DNA from 2 places in the Brenneria sp. L4-2C genome. Region 1 is predicted to be linked to the other one. Evidence: predicted binding sites of a transcription regulator. Region 1 holds the regulator's gene; the other holds the start of a gene.
What was found. Region 1 encodes LexA, which represses DNA repair genes until DNA is damaged. Its sites were predicted from a motif close to TNCTGTATGTACATACAGNA; they were not measured.

Region 1 (7,628 bases):
GTGGGCAAAGAAGGCGTTATCACCGTTGAAGAAGGTTCCGGTCTGCAAGACGAGCTGGACGTAGTTGAAGGTATGCAGTTCGATCGCGGCTACCTGTCCCCTTACTTCATCAACAAGCCGGAAACCGGTTCTATTGAACTGGAAAGCCCGTTCATCCTGCTGGCTGACAAGAAAATCTCCAACATCCGCGAACTGCTGCCGGTTCTGGAAGCCGTCGCTAAATCAGGCAAACCGTTGCTGATCATCGCAGAAGATGTTGAAGGCGAAGCGCTGGCGACATTGGTGGTTAACACCATGCGCGGTATCGTGAAAGTGGCTGCGGTTAAAGCGCCTGGCTTCGGCGATCGCCGTAAAGCGATGTTGCAGGATATCGCTATCCTGACCGCAGGTACGGTTATCTCTGAAGAGATCGGTCTGGAACTGGAAAAAACCACGCTGGAAGATCTGGGTCAGGCAAAACGCGTTGTTATCAACAAAGATACCACTATCATCATCGACGGCGTGGGCGACCAGGCGACTATCGAAGGTCGTGTTACTCAGATCCGTCAGCAGATTGAAGACGCGACTTCAGACTACGACAAAGAAAAACTGCAAGAACGCGTGGCCAAACTGGCTGGCGGCGTAGCCGTTATCAAAGTCGGCGCAGCAACTGAAGTTGAAATGAAAGAGAAGAAAGCGCGCGTTGAGGATGCTCTGCACGCTACCCGTGCGGCAGTTGAAGAAGGCGTGGTCGCCGGTGGCGGCGTGGCGCTGATTCGTGCGGCTTCCTCCATTGCTGCGACTGGCCTGAAAGGCGACAACGAAGACCAGAATGTCGGTATCAAAGTTGCGCTGCGCGCCATGGAATCCCCTCTGCGTCAGATCGTGGTTAACGCCGGCGAAGAAGCCTCGGTTATTGCTAACACCGTTAAAGCGGGTGAAGGCAACTATGGCTACAACGCGGCGACTGAAGAATACGGCGATATGCTGGAATTCGGTATCCTGGATCCAACCAAAGTGACCCGTTCCGCTCTGCAATACGCAGCTTCTGTCGCCGGTCTGATGATCACCACCGAATGTATGGTGACCGATCTGCCGAAAGAAGAAAAAGTAGATTTAGGTGCAGCCGGCGGTATGGGCGGCATGGGCGGTATGGGCGGCATGATGTAATGCGCCGTCGCTGCCATGAGGGCTAATATTCTCATGGCGGCATGACCCGCTTTACATTTGTTTTCTCTATGCTGTACAAAAGGCGCTGTCTGGTGAACAACACTGGTCAGCGCTTTTTTTACGTTGTTGCCGGTTCGCCGCCGTTTTTTGTTTTCCTGCCTGTTTTCTTCTTGATTTTCATCTTGTTTCCTGGCTTTTTACTCTTCTGTCCGCCTGGCGAGAATGTTATCGTCTCTGGCATCAATAGGGTGAGAACGTGTTATCAGGGCGCTATTCTGCGCTACAATATGAGTCGCTTACTTTATTTACGAATTCCCCCCGAGCGGAGTAGGGATAATGTCTGACGAGGCGCGATTTTCCCTGCGTACGACGGAATGGTTTACCGCACGGTCGGCGACAATTCCTGCGCATATCCGGGATTGGCTGATGGAAACGAATTCAATGACGCTGCGTCTTGAAGGACATTGCGATCGGCTGACGGTATCTGTCCGCAATGAATGCTTTATTTCGCCGGATGAACTGAATGATGAACGTGTCCATTTGCCCGTTAGCGAGCGTTACTGGTTGCGTGAGGTTGTGCTTTATGGCGACGGGCGTCCCTGGTTATTCGGTCGAACCTTGATTCCCCGGCAAACGCTGGCGGGAGCCGGTATCGACTTGACGAAAGTCGGTAATGTGCCGCTGGGGCGTTATCTTTTTCAACATGACGCGTTGACGCGTGATTATATACATACCGGACTCTGTGAAGGGTTATGGGCGCGGCGTTCCCGTTTGCGTCTTTTTGGTCATCCGCTGTTGTTGACCGAGCTATTTTTACCAGAGGCGCCGCTTTATTTGACGGATGGCCGTGAAGGCTAGCCGGTAATTGAGGAGATTAGTCCGTTGGAAAGAAGTGTAACAGCGGGGAAATGGCTGGCTTACTGTCGGTTGATGCGTATTGATAAGCCAATAGGTTCTCTGCTGCTGCTGTGGCCGACGTTGTGGGCGTTATGGTTGGCTGGGCGAGGAACTCCCGAACCGTGGACATTGCTGGTTTTTGTCGCCGGCGTCTTTTTGATGCGGGCGGCGGGCTGTGTGATCAATGATTATGCCGATCGTCATTTTGATGGACACGTCAAGCGTACGGCTTCACGTCCGTTGCCTAGCGGCATGGTCAGCGAGCAATCGGCCAAAATTTTGTTTGTCGTGTTGGTTTTGCTGGCATTCGGTTTGGTCTTGACGCTGAATATGATGACGATCTGGCTGTCTGTCGCCGGACTGGCGCTGGCGTGGATATACCCATTTATGAAGCGTGTCAGTCACTTACCGCAGTTTGTACTGGGCGCGGCGTTTGGCTGGTCGATACCGATGGCCTATGCGGCGGTTAGCGAGTCGCTGCCTGTGACCTGCTGGATGATGTTTCTGGCCTACGTCTGCTGGACGGTCGCTTACGATACGCAATATGCCATGGTTGACCGGGATGACGATCTCAAGATCGGCATCAAATCCACCGCTATTTTATTCGGTCGCTATGACAGGTTGATAATCGGCCTGCTGCAACTGGGCGTGCTGCTGCTGCTGGCGGCGCTCGGCTATATGATAGCGTTGGGGCCGGTATTTTACGTGGCGCTGCTGGTTGCCGCCGGGCTATTTGTTTATCAGCAGAAGCTGATCGCCGGGCGGGAGCGGGATGCGTGCTTTCGGGCGTTCAAGAATAATAACTATGTCGGCATGGCGCTGTTTATCGGCGTGTTGTGCGGTCTGTAAATGGCAAGGCGGCGTAAGCGCCGAGCCACCCCATCCCAACTCGCCCCTTCGCAGGTAGAAAGCCAGTTCGGTATCTTTAATGGGTTAGCGCCTCCCCCTGGTAAGGAGGAGGTCGGGAGGGCGTTTCGGTACTTTACCAATGGTGCGAAGCGGCGAAAGAGCGCTTACGCCGGAGGAGAATTCTCTTCGCTTATCGGCTTTTCGCTGTCGGTCACCGTCAGCGCCGGCGAACTGGCGCTCTCGATGGTCAATCTGACTTCCGGGGTGATTAAATCCGCCAGGATGTTGTAGATCTCCAGAATATCCCGCTGCGGCGCCTCGCTGCTGTCCGTGATGTAGCCTTCGGTACGCAAAGTCGCCACCAGCGTTGAAAACACCGCTTTATCGAAGAACTCCGGTGCATTGATGCCGTGCAGAACCGACAGCCGCTGCGCCATATTGCGGCTCTCTTTTTCCAGCGCTCCGCGATTAATGCCGGGATTAGCCCCCAGCAGCGACAGCGTGATGGCATAGCGTTGCAACGTTTCCCGAACGCCGGCCGCCAGCAGTTGCAGCGTACGGATACGCGCCGGATTGATAAGCAACGTATCTTCCTGGGTGCATACCAACTCTTGCCGCGCCAGTTCATCCTTCAGTGCAGACAACACAGCCGGCAGTTCATCTTTGCCGTAATGCAGGAACAGTTCCGCCTGAAGCAGTGGATAAACCAGCGTGATCTGACGGATCAATTCAGGCATGGCGATGCGGCGATGATGGATCACCATGCTGGCAATCAACGACGGCAGGATCAGCAGATGTTGAATATTATTGCGGTAATAGGTCATCAGCACCGCCTGTTCCCGCGGCAGGATAATAATGTCGCCGATACTGTCTTTTTCGACTTCAAATTTATCCATACTCAACGCATGTTCCAGCAATTCGGCAGGCGTTTTTTGCGGCGCGGTGATGTCCTTGTGATAAGGCACATTACGCAGAAGTTGCAGGTAGCAATCCAGTTGTTCGTGCATTTGCTCTCTGGTGAGCGAGCGTTGGCGTGAAGCCAGCAATGCGGTGGAACAGAGGTTCATGGCATTTGCCGCGGCGGCGTTGTTGATGCGCGTCATGATATCCAGCGCGACATCCTGCACCGTTGGCGTTAGCCAGCTTGGACGCTGCGCTTCAATGGGATCGATGGCATCACGCCATTGCGGCACATGCTGATTCAGATAGGTGGTTAACGGCAGGGGCTCGCCGAAGTTCACATAACCCTGTCCGAGGTTACGCAGCTTGCGTAAGCCGCGCACCATCTGCATAAACCCTTCTTTTTCCTTGGTCGCGCCGCGCAGCTCTTTCGCATAGGTGCCGACTTCCATGACATGCTCGTAGCCCACGTAAATCGGCACTAAGGTAATGGGGCGCGTACCGCCGCGCAACATGGCCTGGATCGTCATCGCCAGCGTACCGGTTTTCGGTTCCAGCAAACGGCCGGTGCGTGAGCGACCGCCTTCCACAAAGTATTCGACAGAGTAGCCACGGTTAAAGAGTTCCGCCAGATACTCGCGGAAAATGGTGGAATACAGCTTGTTGCCTTTGAACGTGCGGCGGATGAAGAAGGCGCCCAGGCGACGGAAGATCGGGCCGGCAGGCCAGAAATTCAGATTGATCCCGGCGGCGATATGCGGCGGAACCAGTCCCTGGTGATAGAGTACGTAGGACAGCAGCAGATAGTCCATGTGGCTGCGGTGGCAGGGAACATAGACAATCTCGTGTCCGTCCTGCGCCAGTTGACGTACTCGCTCGGCGTTATGGACGTTGATCCCCTGATAGAGGCGGTTCCAGGTCCAGCCTAATACGCGGTCCGATAAACGGATGGCTTCATAAGAAAAGTCGGCGGCAATTTCTTCCATCAAGGCAATGGCGTTTTGCTGCGCGCGCTCGCGCGAGAGCTTTTTGCTGCGCGCTTCGTCATCCACGGCTTTTTTGATCGCTTTAGAGTTCAGGAGCTTATTAAACAACTCCTGACGCACCGGAAGACGCGGGCCTACCGCCGCCAAACGCTGGCGGGAAAAGTGCATGCGGGCCACGCGAGCCAGTTTGTGAGCGATGGTCTTATCCGTGCCGTGCTCGGTCGCCATATAGCGCAAAGACACCGGACTGGAAAAACGGACAAAGCTGTCCCGACCCAGCCATAATACGGCAAAAAATTTCTCAATGCCGTTAAGCAGGCGCAGATGCGGCGTCGCCTGATTCTGCTGTCCTTCGCGGCCGGGGGAGCGGCCGAACATGACGGAGACCGGCACCATTTGCACGTCCAGTTCCGGATTGTTTCGATGCAGATCCAGATAGTCGTGAAACAGTTTTACGGATTCCTGTTTGGGAACGTAATAGCGGAATACGCGCGGGCCATCGTTAATGAAAACGTGGCTGGGCAATTGCGATCCGTCAATGTCGACCGGCTGGAGCGGATCGGGAAGACCCAACGCCAGACATTTCGCCCTGAGGGTCAGTAAATCCGCCTGCGAATTGTAAGGCAGCACATAGAGGATCGGGCGTGAGGGATCCAATCCCAATTCAGCCACGGGATCTATGGGTATGACCTTACTCTTCACTAACAGTTTGAGTGGAAAATTCAGTAAGTTATAGTAAATTTTACGCCAACCTGACATAACAACTTGAAGCCTCTTGTTAGCAATGCGTCGCAAGGATACCAGAAACTGCGCTGGAGATCTGTTGTGATAAGACAACGGTTAAGCGGTAAAATGCGAGCGAACGCTGATAAATAATGGAGGATGGATGAACAAAGCAACGGGGATAACCCGGATAATCAAAGCTACCGGCTATTCCCTACAGGGATTGAAGCAGGCGTGGCGGCATGAAGCGGCCTTTCGTCAGGAAAGTCTGCTGGTCATTGTCGGGGCGATCGTCGCCTGTCTGTTGCCTGTCACCCTGGTCGAAAGACTGCTGCTTATCGCCTCTGTCGTGTTGATCATGCTGTTTGAACTGGTTAACAGCGCGATTGAAGCGGTCGTCGATCGCATCGGTCTTGAGCATCATGAATTATCAGGCCGGGCAAAGGATATCGGCTCGGCCGCGGTGTTTGTCGCCATTCTGCTGGCGGTCGTCGTCTGGGGCGCTATTCTCTGGCAGCGTTTTGCGTGAAGGCTTGCAGAAATCAATAAAAACCGAGGTTTACTCACATCCTGGTTCCCAATTGGCAATTAGCTGTATATACTCACAGCAAAACTGTATAAACAACCAGGGGGCGGAATGAAAGCATTAACAGCCAGACAGCAGCAGGTTTATGACCTGATCCGCGATCATCTTGCACAGACCGGTATGCCGCCTACGCGAGCGGAGATTGCCCAACAGCTGGGATTCCGTTCGCCGAATGCCGCTGAAGAGCATTTGAAGGCGCTGGCGCGTAAAGGCGTTATCGAAATTGTCTCCGGCGCATCGCGCGGCATCCGTCTGTTGATGGAAGAAGAGGCTGGCATTCCGTTGATTGGCCGCGTCGCCGCGGGTGAGCCGCTGTTGGCTCAGCAGCACATCGAATGTCATTATCAGGTCGACCCGTCCATGTTTAAACCCAGCGCCGATTTTCTGTTGCGCGTCAGCGGAATGTCGATGAAAGATATCGGCATTATGGACGGCGATTTACTGGCGGTGCATAAAACGCAAGATGTGCATAACGGGCAGGTCGTCGTGGCGCGCATTGAAGATGAAGTCACGGTTAAGCGCTTGAAGAAGCAGGGTAACACGGTGCATCTTCTGGCGGAAAATGAAGAGTTTGCGCCGATTGTCGTCGATCTGCGTCAGCAAAGTTTTTCCATTGAAGGGCTGGCGGTCGGCGTTATTCGAAACGGCGACTGGAGCTGATTCCGGCTATTGCCAATCTGATTCCCATCCTGACTGGTTAGTTTCACGTATGACGGAGATATTCGCCTCAGCACTGAGGCGAATATCGCCATCCTATTTCAAACCGCAGAGGCGTCGGTTTTGTAACGCGTTTTTTCCGGACCGCGGTACGCCGTGTTAACGCTCGCGCCTGGAAACGCTTCATTTCCCTTGAATAGTGATATGAAACAGCTTTTGCCGATCTATTTAGGCGCGTTTTAGCGGATTTCAATATTTATTGAGCCTATATTTACGATACATTTTGTTGCATTTAATCCTGCTTTTTGTCGGGTGTTATTGGCTGATTTTATTTTTTGATCAAAGCGCTTTTTTTATTAAACGATTAATGCGGGTTCTTGAAGGCGTGTTATAAATAATATTGTGGAACTATTATTTTTCGTTAATATTTCAGCAGGTTTTTTTTGCGGCTTGTTAGTTATTCGATTTCATCACTGACTTTTGCCAATGGCGCGGAAATGCGCTATACCCTAAATAATTCAAGTAACAAAACCAACGTATCTGTCACTTGCAGTATGACGTGTCGTGCCAGGTATAAAGAACAAGGCGTCAGACGCGCTACTTAAAGAGACGGCAACGAATCAGCAACGCGAATTCTGATGGATGATAAGTCGACTCATTATGGCTGAAAAGATTTTCTGGTAATTAAAATCCAGACGTATTACGTTAACTAAAATAATCGGCTGAAAAAAAGAAGTAAAGGTATGGGGAAGCAAAAATAAGTTCGACTGCTAACCGGTAATGCCGGTACGTTCAGGTACGGAATAAGTGGCTCCTGTGTCGAGGTGTTAACCATTGACTGTATTTGCGGCGGTACCGGAATGCAGATTGGGAAAAGATAC
Region 2 (7,628 bases), on a different contig from region 1:
CTTTAAATTAGCGCGGGCAGCATAAACTGCGGCGGTGTAGCCTGCCGGGCCTGACCCCAGAATCAATAACTTGTGGTGTTTAACGGTACCCATGAGTTCCTCATTTCACGATGACGGACAATAGCGGTGATTGTAAGGAAATTACCCGAGTAAAAAAAGCGTGTGGCGAAGTTGTTAGCTATTTGTTTAATCGCTGACGACGATGATGGCAATAAATGGCTGATAGATCAGCCATATTCATAAGTAAAATGACTGACAGCGCCCCGGAGCGCAGCTCTGCCTTATTTAATTTGGTACTTTCTTCTGATTTTAGTTGTTTTACTTTGACAATCCGCTGCGCTTTTGCGAAAACATCTGGGTAAGAGGAAATTTTTTGTATGTGAATAGTTGAAAGCTCGGCTTTTTATTCGTTGCCTGTCTGGCTGGTCGTTGCGCCACGGATAAATCGCTTTTGCCTGGTTTGATATTTTCCTATAGCGCATGGCGATAACGGATAGTAACGCAACGGGCTATGACGTTTGATATACAAAATAGACAGCGGGTCTTCTTTAGGGTGGCTCTGATACATTGAAGTCGGTCGGAGTGTAGCAGGAGCAGGGAAGAATGAAGAGAGACAATAATAATGGTAGAGACTAAAAAGCGGCCAGGAAAAGATCTCGATCGTATTGATCGCAACATCCTGAACGAATTACAAAAAGACGGGCGTATTTCCAATGTTGAACTTTCCAAACGGGTTGGCTTATCACCGACGCCTTGTCTGGAACGTGTGCGTCGCCTGGAGCGACAGGGCTTTATTAACGGCTACACCGCGCTGCTGAATCCGCACTATCTGGACGCCTCGCTGCTGGTTTTCGTTGAAATAACGCTAAACCGCGGCGCGCCCGATGTGTTTGAACAATTCAATTCAGCGGTGCAAAAACTTGAAGAAATTCAGGAGTGTCATCTGGTTTCCGGTGATTTCGACTATCTGCTGAAAACCCGCGTGCCGGATATGTCGGCGTACCGTAAGTTGCTGGGTGAAACACTGCTTCGACTGCCGGGCGTCAACGACACCCGCACCTATGTGGTGATGGAAGAAGTTAAGCAAAGCAACCGTCTGGTCATTAAGACCCGATAATTGCATGGGTGCAAAACCCGATAAATTCAGCTACACTCCTGTGAATTTATACAGTTTCAGCGCCGGGTCTTCCTCGGCGCTTTGTCATAACCTTTTACAGGCCCCTGGAGAGACTCTTGAGCCAGGAATATACAGAAGATAAAGTCATTACCCTGAGGAAACTCAGCGGTACCCGCCGTTTACTTGAAGCGATTTTGATCGTCGTGGCGCTGTTTGCCGTGTATATCGGCGTCGCGTTGCTCAGTTTTAGCCCGTCCGATCCCAGTTGGTCCCAGACCGCGTGGCATGAGCCTATCCATAACCTTGGCGGTGTGGCGGGCGCCTGGCTGGCGGATACCCTGTTCTTTGTTTTTGGCGTGCTGGCTTATGCCATTCCGCCGATTATGCTGTGCCTGTGCTGGTCGGCTTTTCGCCAGCGCGATAACCAAAACTCGGTTGACTATTTCACCTTTTCTTTACGCCTCATTGGTACGCTGGCGTTAATTCTGACGTCCTGCGGCTTAGCCGCGTTGAATATCGACGATCTCTACTATTTCGCCTCCGGCGGCGTGCTGGGCAGCCTGCTTGGCAGCGCGATGACGCCCCGTTTTAATAACGTGGGGGCGACGCTGATTCTATTGTGCGTCTGGGGCGCGGGGCTGACGTTGTTTACCGGTTGGTCATGGTTGACGATTGCGGAAAAAATAGGGGCGGCGGTATTGGGCTGCCTGACGTTTATGTCCAACCGTTCACGTCATGATAGCGAGCCTGACGACCAGGTTCTGAACGAGGCCGAGCTTCCGGCGCATCAGTCTGCGCCGGTCGCATCCATAGATAACGAAGATGATGTGTTGTTTTCCGCGCCGTCGGTGAACGATGCCGATCCCGAGGTGCGGGAAAACGCCGCTTCTGCGCCGGAACCGGCGACGGAATCAAGGCCGGCGGAGGGCGAAGCCCGGCATGAACCGACCGAGTCCGTACAGCCCGTCGCGCAACCGATTGATGCCGCATCAACGCTTAATCCGCCGTTGTATTCATTCGAGGTGCCTGAGTCAGCGCCGGCAACGCCTGACGGCGGCGCAGAGGCTTATCATCCCCACGGCAGCGCGGATACGCCGCCGATCGCGCAACCGCAGGTTGAACATCCTATCGATCGCTCGCCCGGCGCGGCGTCGGCTGAAGCCTCAGAAAACGCGAAGATGTCATTTACGGCCAATAATACGTTTATGCCGGCCTTCAGCGCTGATGAAGCGGGGAATCCACAGGTCAAACAGGGCGTCGGCCCTGAGTTGCCGAGACCCAATCCGGTGCGTATTCCAACCCGCCGGGAACTGGCTTCCTACGGCATCAAGCTGCCGTCGCAACGTCTGGCCGAGCAGCAGGCCAGAGCGTCGCAGATGAACAGCGATACCGCCGGCGACCCGGCGCATGATGAGGCGACGCCGGACGATATCGCCCAGCAGGAAGCGGCGCTACAGCAACAATATATTGAGCAACAGCGTCAGCGTTACGGCGAAGAGTATCCTTTGCAGGAAGAAGACGAACAGGCGCTATTGCAGGCTCGACTGGCGGAAGATTTTGCCGCCCAACAGCAGACGCGTTATGACGCGAAGGAAGATCACGCCCAGAAGCATGAGCCGACGTTGGATCGTTCCGCCTTGTCTAATTTACCGGGCAGCCAGGTACTGGGTTTTTCGCCCCTGGCCGATTTGGTCGATGACGGCCCCAGCGAGCCCTTGTTCACGCTGCCTGAGCCTTCAGTACCTGTGCAAACGCCTCACAATGCGCCGACGGCGTCGCGTGTCGATGAAAGCGCTGGCTTCCATCAGCCGGCGCAGGCGATGTCCGCGGCCGAAGATGCGGACTCTGAGGACGAACAGGCGCCGGCGGCGCGCCAATCGATAATGGATAGCCTTATCCATCCGTTCCTGATGCGTAACGATCAGCCTTTGCAAAAACCGACGACGCCGTTGCCGACGCTGGACTTACTGACGCCGCCGCCGGCGAGCGAGGCGCCGGTGGATAATTTCGCGCTTGAGCAAACCGCGCGCCTGATTGAGGCTCGCCTGAGCGATTACCGGGTAAAAGCCGAGGTCGTCGATCATTATCCCGGACCGGTCATTACCCGCTTTGAGCTGGATTTGGCCCCTGGGGTGAAAGCGGCGCGAATTTCCAATCTGTCGCGCGATTTGGCGCGTTCGCTGTCGGTGGTGGCGGTGCGTATTGTCGAGGTAATTCCGGGCAAACCTTATGTGGGGCTGGAGTTGCCGAACAAGCATCGCCAAACGGTTTACCTGCGGGAAGTGCTGGATTGCGCCAAATTCCGCGATAATTCTTCGCCGCTGGCCATCGTGCTGGGTAAAGATATCGCCGGGCAGCCGGTGGTGGCCGATCTGGCGAAAATGCCGCATCTGCTGGTGGCCGGTACCACCGGTTCCGGTAAGTCGGTCGGCGTTAACGCCATGATCATCAGCATGTTGTACAAGGCGACGCCGGAAGAAGTTCGCTTTATCATGATCGACCCGAAAATGCTGGAGCTTTCCGTTTATGAAGGTATTCCGCATCTGTTGACGGAAGTCGTCACCGATATGAAAGATGCCGCGAATGCGTTGCGTTGGTGCGTCGGTGAAATGGAACGCCGCTATAAACTGATGTCGGCGTTAGGGGTGCGTAACCTTGCCGGGTACAATGAGCGGGTAATGGAAGCGAATGCGATGGGGCGTCCGATCCCCGACCCGTTCTGGAAGCCGGGCGACAGTATGGACATGACGCCGCCGGTTTTGGAGAAACTGCCTTATATCGTGGTGATGGTCGATGAATTCGCCGATCTGATGATGGCGGTAGGCAAGAAGGTTGAAGAGCTTATCGCCCGTCTGGCGCAGAAAGCTCGTGCCGCCGGTATTCATCTGGTGTTGGCGACCCAGCGGCCTTCGGTGGATGTGATTACCGGTTTGATTAAAGCCAATATCCCGACCCGTATCGCGTTTACCGTATCCAGTAAGATTGATTCTCGCACCATCCTCGATCAGGGCGGGGCCGAATCTTTGCTGGGAATGGGGGATATGCTATACATGGCGCCCAACTCGTCGATACCGGTGCGCGTACACGGCGCTTTTGTCCGCGATCAGGAAGTTCACGCCGTCGTGCAGGATTGGAAAGCCCGCGGACGACCCCAATATATTGACAATATCGTCAGCGGCGGTGATGACGGAGAAGGCGGCGGACTCAGCCTGGATGGCGATGAAGAGCTGGATCCACTGTTCGATCAGGCGGTGGCGTTTGTGGTGGATAAGCGCAGAGCGTCTATTTCCGGCGTGCAGCGCCAGTTCCGCATCGGTTATAACCGCGCCGCGCGTATAGTCGAACAGATGGAGGCGCAAGGCATCGTCAGTTCGCCCGGACATAACGGCAACCGCGAAGTGTTGGCGCCGCCGCCAGTTGAATAAAGATAATAAGGGCTGCGTTTGCAGCCCTTATGCAAAGAAGCGTAAAAGCGGTCATTAGCAGACAATTCGCCTATCGCTGCCGGAGTGGGTTCAGCTAAAGTATTGACTACGCAGCGAGTCTGATTTCTTCACAGCGATTGCTGTGATGTCGGTAAATTCAAAGGATTTTGTATGATGAAGAAATGGTTGGTCGCCTGTTGCCTGGCGTCAGGAATAACATCCACGGCGGCGTATGCCGATGCCGCCGGTGATTTGCAAAGCCGACTCAGTAAAGTGAACAGTTTTCATGCCAGCTTCAGTCAAACGGTAACGAGCGCTGACGGCGCCGCCGTGCAGGAAGGCGAGGGCGAACTGTGGTTAAAGCGGCCTAATCTATTTAACTGGCAAACGACATCGCCGGATGAAAGCGTATTGGTCTCTGATGGTAAAACGCTCTGGTTTTATAATCCGTTTGTCGAGCAGGTCACCGCCACCTGGTTAAAAGATGCGACCGGCAATACGCCATTTATGCTGATTACGCGTAATGACGCCAGTGACTGGCGCAACTATGACGTGAAGCAAAAGGGTGATGATTTTGAGCTAACGCCAAAGTCGGCCACCGGCAATCTTAAGCAGTTTTCCATCAGCGTAACCAACAACGGCACCATTAAAAAGTTCGTCGCCACCGAGCAGGACGGGCAACGTAGTACCTATGTGCTGAAAAATCAGCAAAATAGCGCAGTTGATTCGGCAAAATTTACGTTTACCCCGCCGCAAGGCGTCGCGTTGGACGATCAGCGTCAGTGAGGTCCAGGTGAGTAATCTGTCACTTGATTTTTCCCGTAATGAGTTCCAGCCGCTGGCCGCGCGTATGCGGCCGGCCACGTTGGATCAATATATTGGTCAGCAGCATATTCTCGGCGCCGGCAAACCCTTGCCGCGAGCGATTGTCGCCGGCCAACTCCACTCCATGATTTTGTGGGGACCGCCAGGAACAGGGAAAACGACGCTGGCAGAATTAATCGGCCATTACGGTCAGGCTGACGTTGAGCGTATTTCGGCGGTGACGTCGGGAATCAAAGAGATCCGCGAGGCCATCGAACGGGCGAGACAAAATCGTCAGGCCGGGCGCCGGACGATCTTGTTTGTCGATGAAGTTCACCGCTTCAATAAAAGTCAGCAGGATGCGTTTTTACCGCATATTGAAGACGGCACCATAACATTTATCGGCGCGACCACCGAAAACCCCTCTTTCGAACTCAACTCGGCGCTGTTGTCCCGCGCCCGCGTCTATTTGCTGAAGGCGTTGACCGCGGCGGATATTGAGCTAGTGCTGCAACAGGCGATGAATGACAAGGAGCGGGGATATGGCGCTCAGAATATCGTATTGACGGATGAGACCCGGCGGATGCTGGCTGAGCTGGTGAATGGCGATGCCCGCAGGGCCTTGAACAGTCTTGAAATGATGGCGGATATGGCTGAGGTTGACGCAAAGGGCATCCGCACCCTAACGCCGGAGCTGCTTAAGGAAGTGTCCGGAGAGCGCAGCGCCCGCTTTGATAACAAAGGCGATCGCTATTACGATCTGATCTCCGCGCTGCATAAATCGGTGCGAGGCTCAGCGCCCGATGCCGCGCTGTACTGGTACGCGCGCATCATCACCGCAGGGGGCGACCCGCTCTATGTCGCCCGTCGTTTGCTGGCCATCGCTTCCGAGGATGTCGGCAATGCCGATCCTCGCGGGATGCAGGTGGCCATCGCCGCCTGGGACTGCTTTACCCGCGTCGGTCCTGCCGAGGGCGAGCGGGCGATTGCCCAGGCGATTGTGTATCTGGCCTGCGCGCCGAAAAGCAATGCGGTGTATACGGCGTTCAAGGCGGCCTTGCATGACGCGCGTGAAAAGCCCGATTATGACGTACCGGAACATCTGCGTAACGCGCCCACTCGCCTGATGAAAGAGATGGGGTTGGGAGCGGAGTATCGTTACGCCCATGATGAACCCAATGCTTACGCGGCCGGTGAGAGCTATTTCCCGCCCGAGATGACGGACGTGCAGTACTATACGCCGTCGCCGCGCGGGCTTGAGGGAAAAATTGGCGAAAAGCTCGCCTGGCTCGCCGCTCAGGATCAAAATAGCCCGACAAAACGCTACCGCTGAACTAAGCGTTGCGGTAAGGTTAGCGAGGTATTTCTGACTCCCGGCCGTGTAACATGCGCCGTGTACGACAACATTCCATTTGATAATCATAAGCACAGGATTAGCATGCTCGATCCCAATTTACTGCGTAACGAGCTAGACGCAGTCGCCGAAAAACTACAGGCTCGTAGAGGCTTTACACTGGACGTTGATACGCTGCGCAAGCAGGAAGAACGCCGTAAAGTTTTACAGGTAGAAACCGAAAATCTACAGGCGGAACGTAATTCCCGATCGAAAGAGATTGGCGCAGCCAAAGCCCGTGGTGAAGATATTGAACCGTTGCGCCGCGAAGTTAACGCGTTGGGTGAAAAACTGGATGCCGCCAAATCAGAATTGGATCAATTGCAAGCCGAGATCCGCGATATAGCTCTGGCTATTCCCAATTTGCCGGATGACGCGGTTCCTCTTGGTAAAGATGAGAATGACAACCAAGAGGTTAGCCGCTGGGGCGAGCCTCGCCAGTTTGATTTCAAGGTACGCGATCATGTGGAACTCGGCGAGATGGCCGCCGGGGTTGATTTTGCCGCCGGCGTCAAGCTGGCAGGCGCCCGCTTTGTCGTCATGAAAGGACAGGTCGCGCGCCTGCATCGTGCGCTGTCTCAATTTATGCTGGATTTACATACCCAGCAGCACGGTTACCAAGAAACCTATGTGCCTTACCTGGTTAACCATGAGACGCTGTACGGTACCGGACAACTGCCGAAATTCGGCGAAGATCTATTCCACACCAAACCATTAAGCGAAGAGGCGGATACCAGCAACTATGCTTTGATCCCTACTGCTGAAGTCCCGCTGACGAATCTGGTGCGCGACGAGATTCTGGAAGAAGAGTCGCTTCCCCTGAAAATGACGGCGCACACGCCCTGTTTCCGTTCGGAAGCCGGTTCTTACGGCCGTGACACGCGCGGTC

Region 2: ABRZ26_RS03155 (DNA translocase FtsK 4TM domain-containing protein) is a predicted target of LexA. The motif match lies at 1,154-1,173, and genes of this name have one in related genera.

What each region holds. Positions count from the first base shown of each region.
Region 1 covers NZ_JBEIAC010000005.1:85,416-93,043, forward strand. Annotated here, with positions in the region: gene groL (chaperonin GroEL) at 1-1,149, shown strand, start outside; gene ubiC (chorismate lyase) at 1,486-2,007, shown strand; gene ubiA (4-hydroxybenzoate octaprenyltransferase) at 2,032-2,895, shown strand; gene plsB (glycerol-3-phosphate 1-O-acyltransferase PlsB) at 3,060-5,540, opposite strand; gene ABRZ26_RS09885 (diacylglycerol kinase) at 5,668-6,033, shown strand; gene lexA (transcriptional repressor LexA) at 6,142-6,750, shown strand.
Region 2 covers NZ_JBEIAC010000001.1:668,910-676,537, reverse strand. Annotated here, with positions in the region: gene trxB (thioredoxin-disulfide reductase) at 1-93, opposite strand, end outside; gene lrp (leucine-responsive transcriptional regulator Lrp) at 623-1,117, shown strand; gene ABRZ26_RS03155 (DNA translocase FtsK 4TM domain-containing protein) at 1,234-4,542, shown strand; gene lolA (outer membrane lipoprotein periplasmic chaperone LolA) at 4,717-5,328, shown strand; gene ABRZ26_RS03145 (replication-associated recombination protein A) at 5,336-6,679, shown strand; gene serS (serine--tRNA ligase) at 6,785-7,628, shown strand, end outside.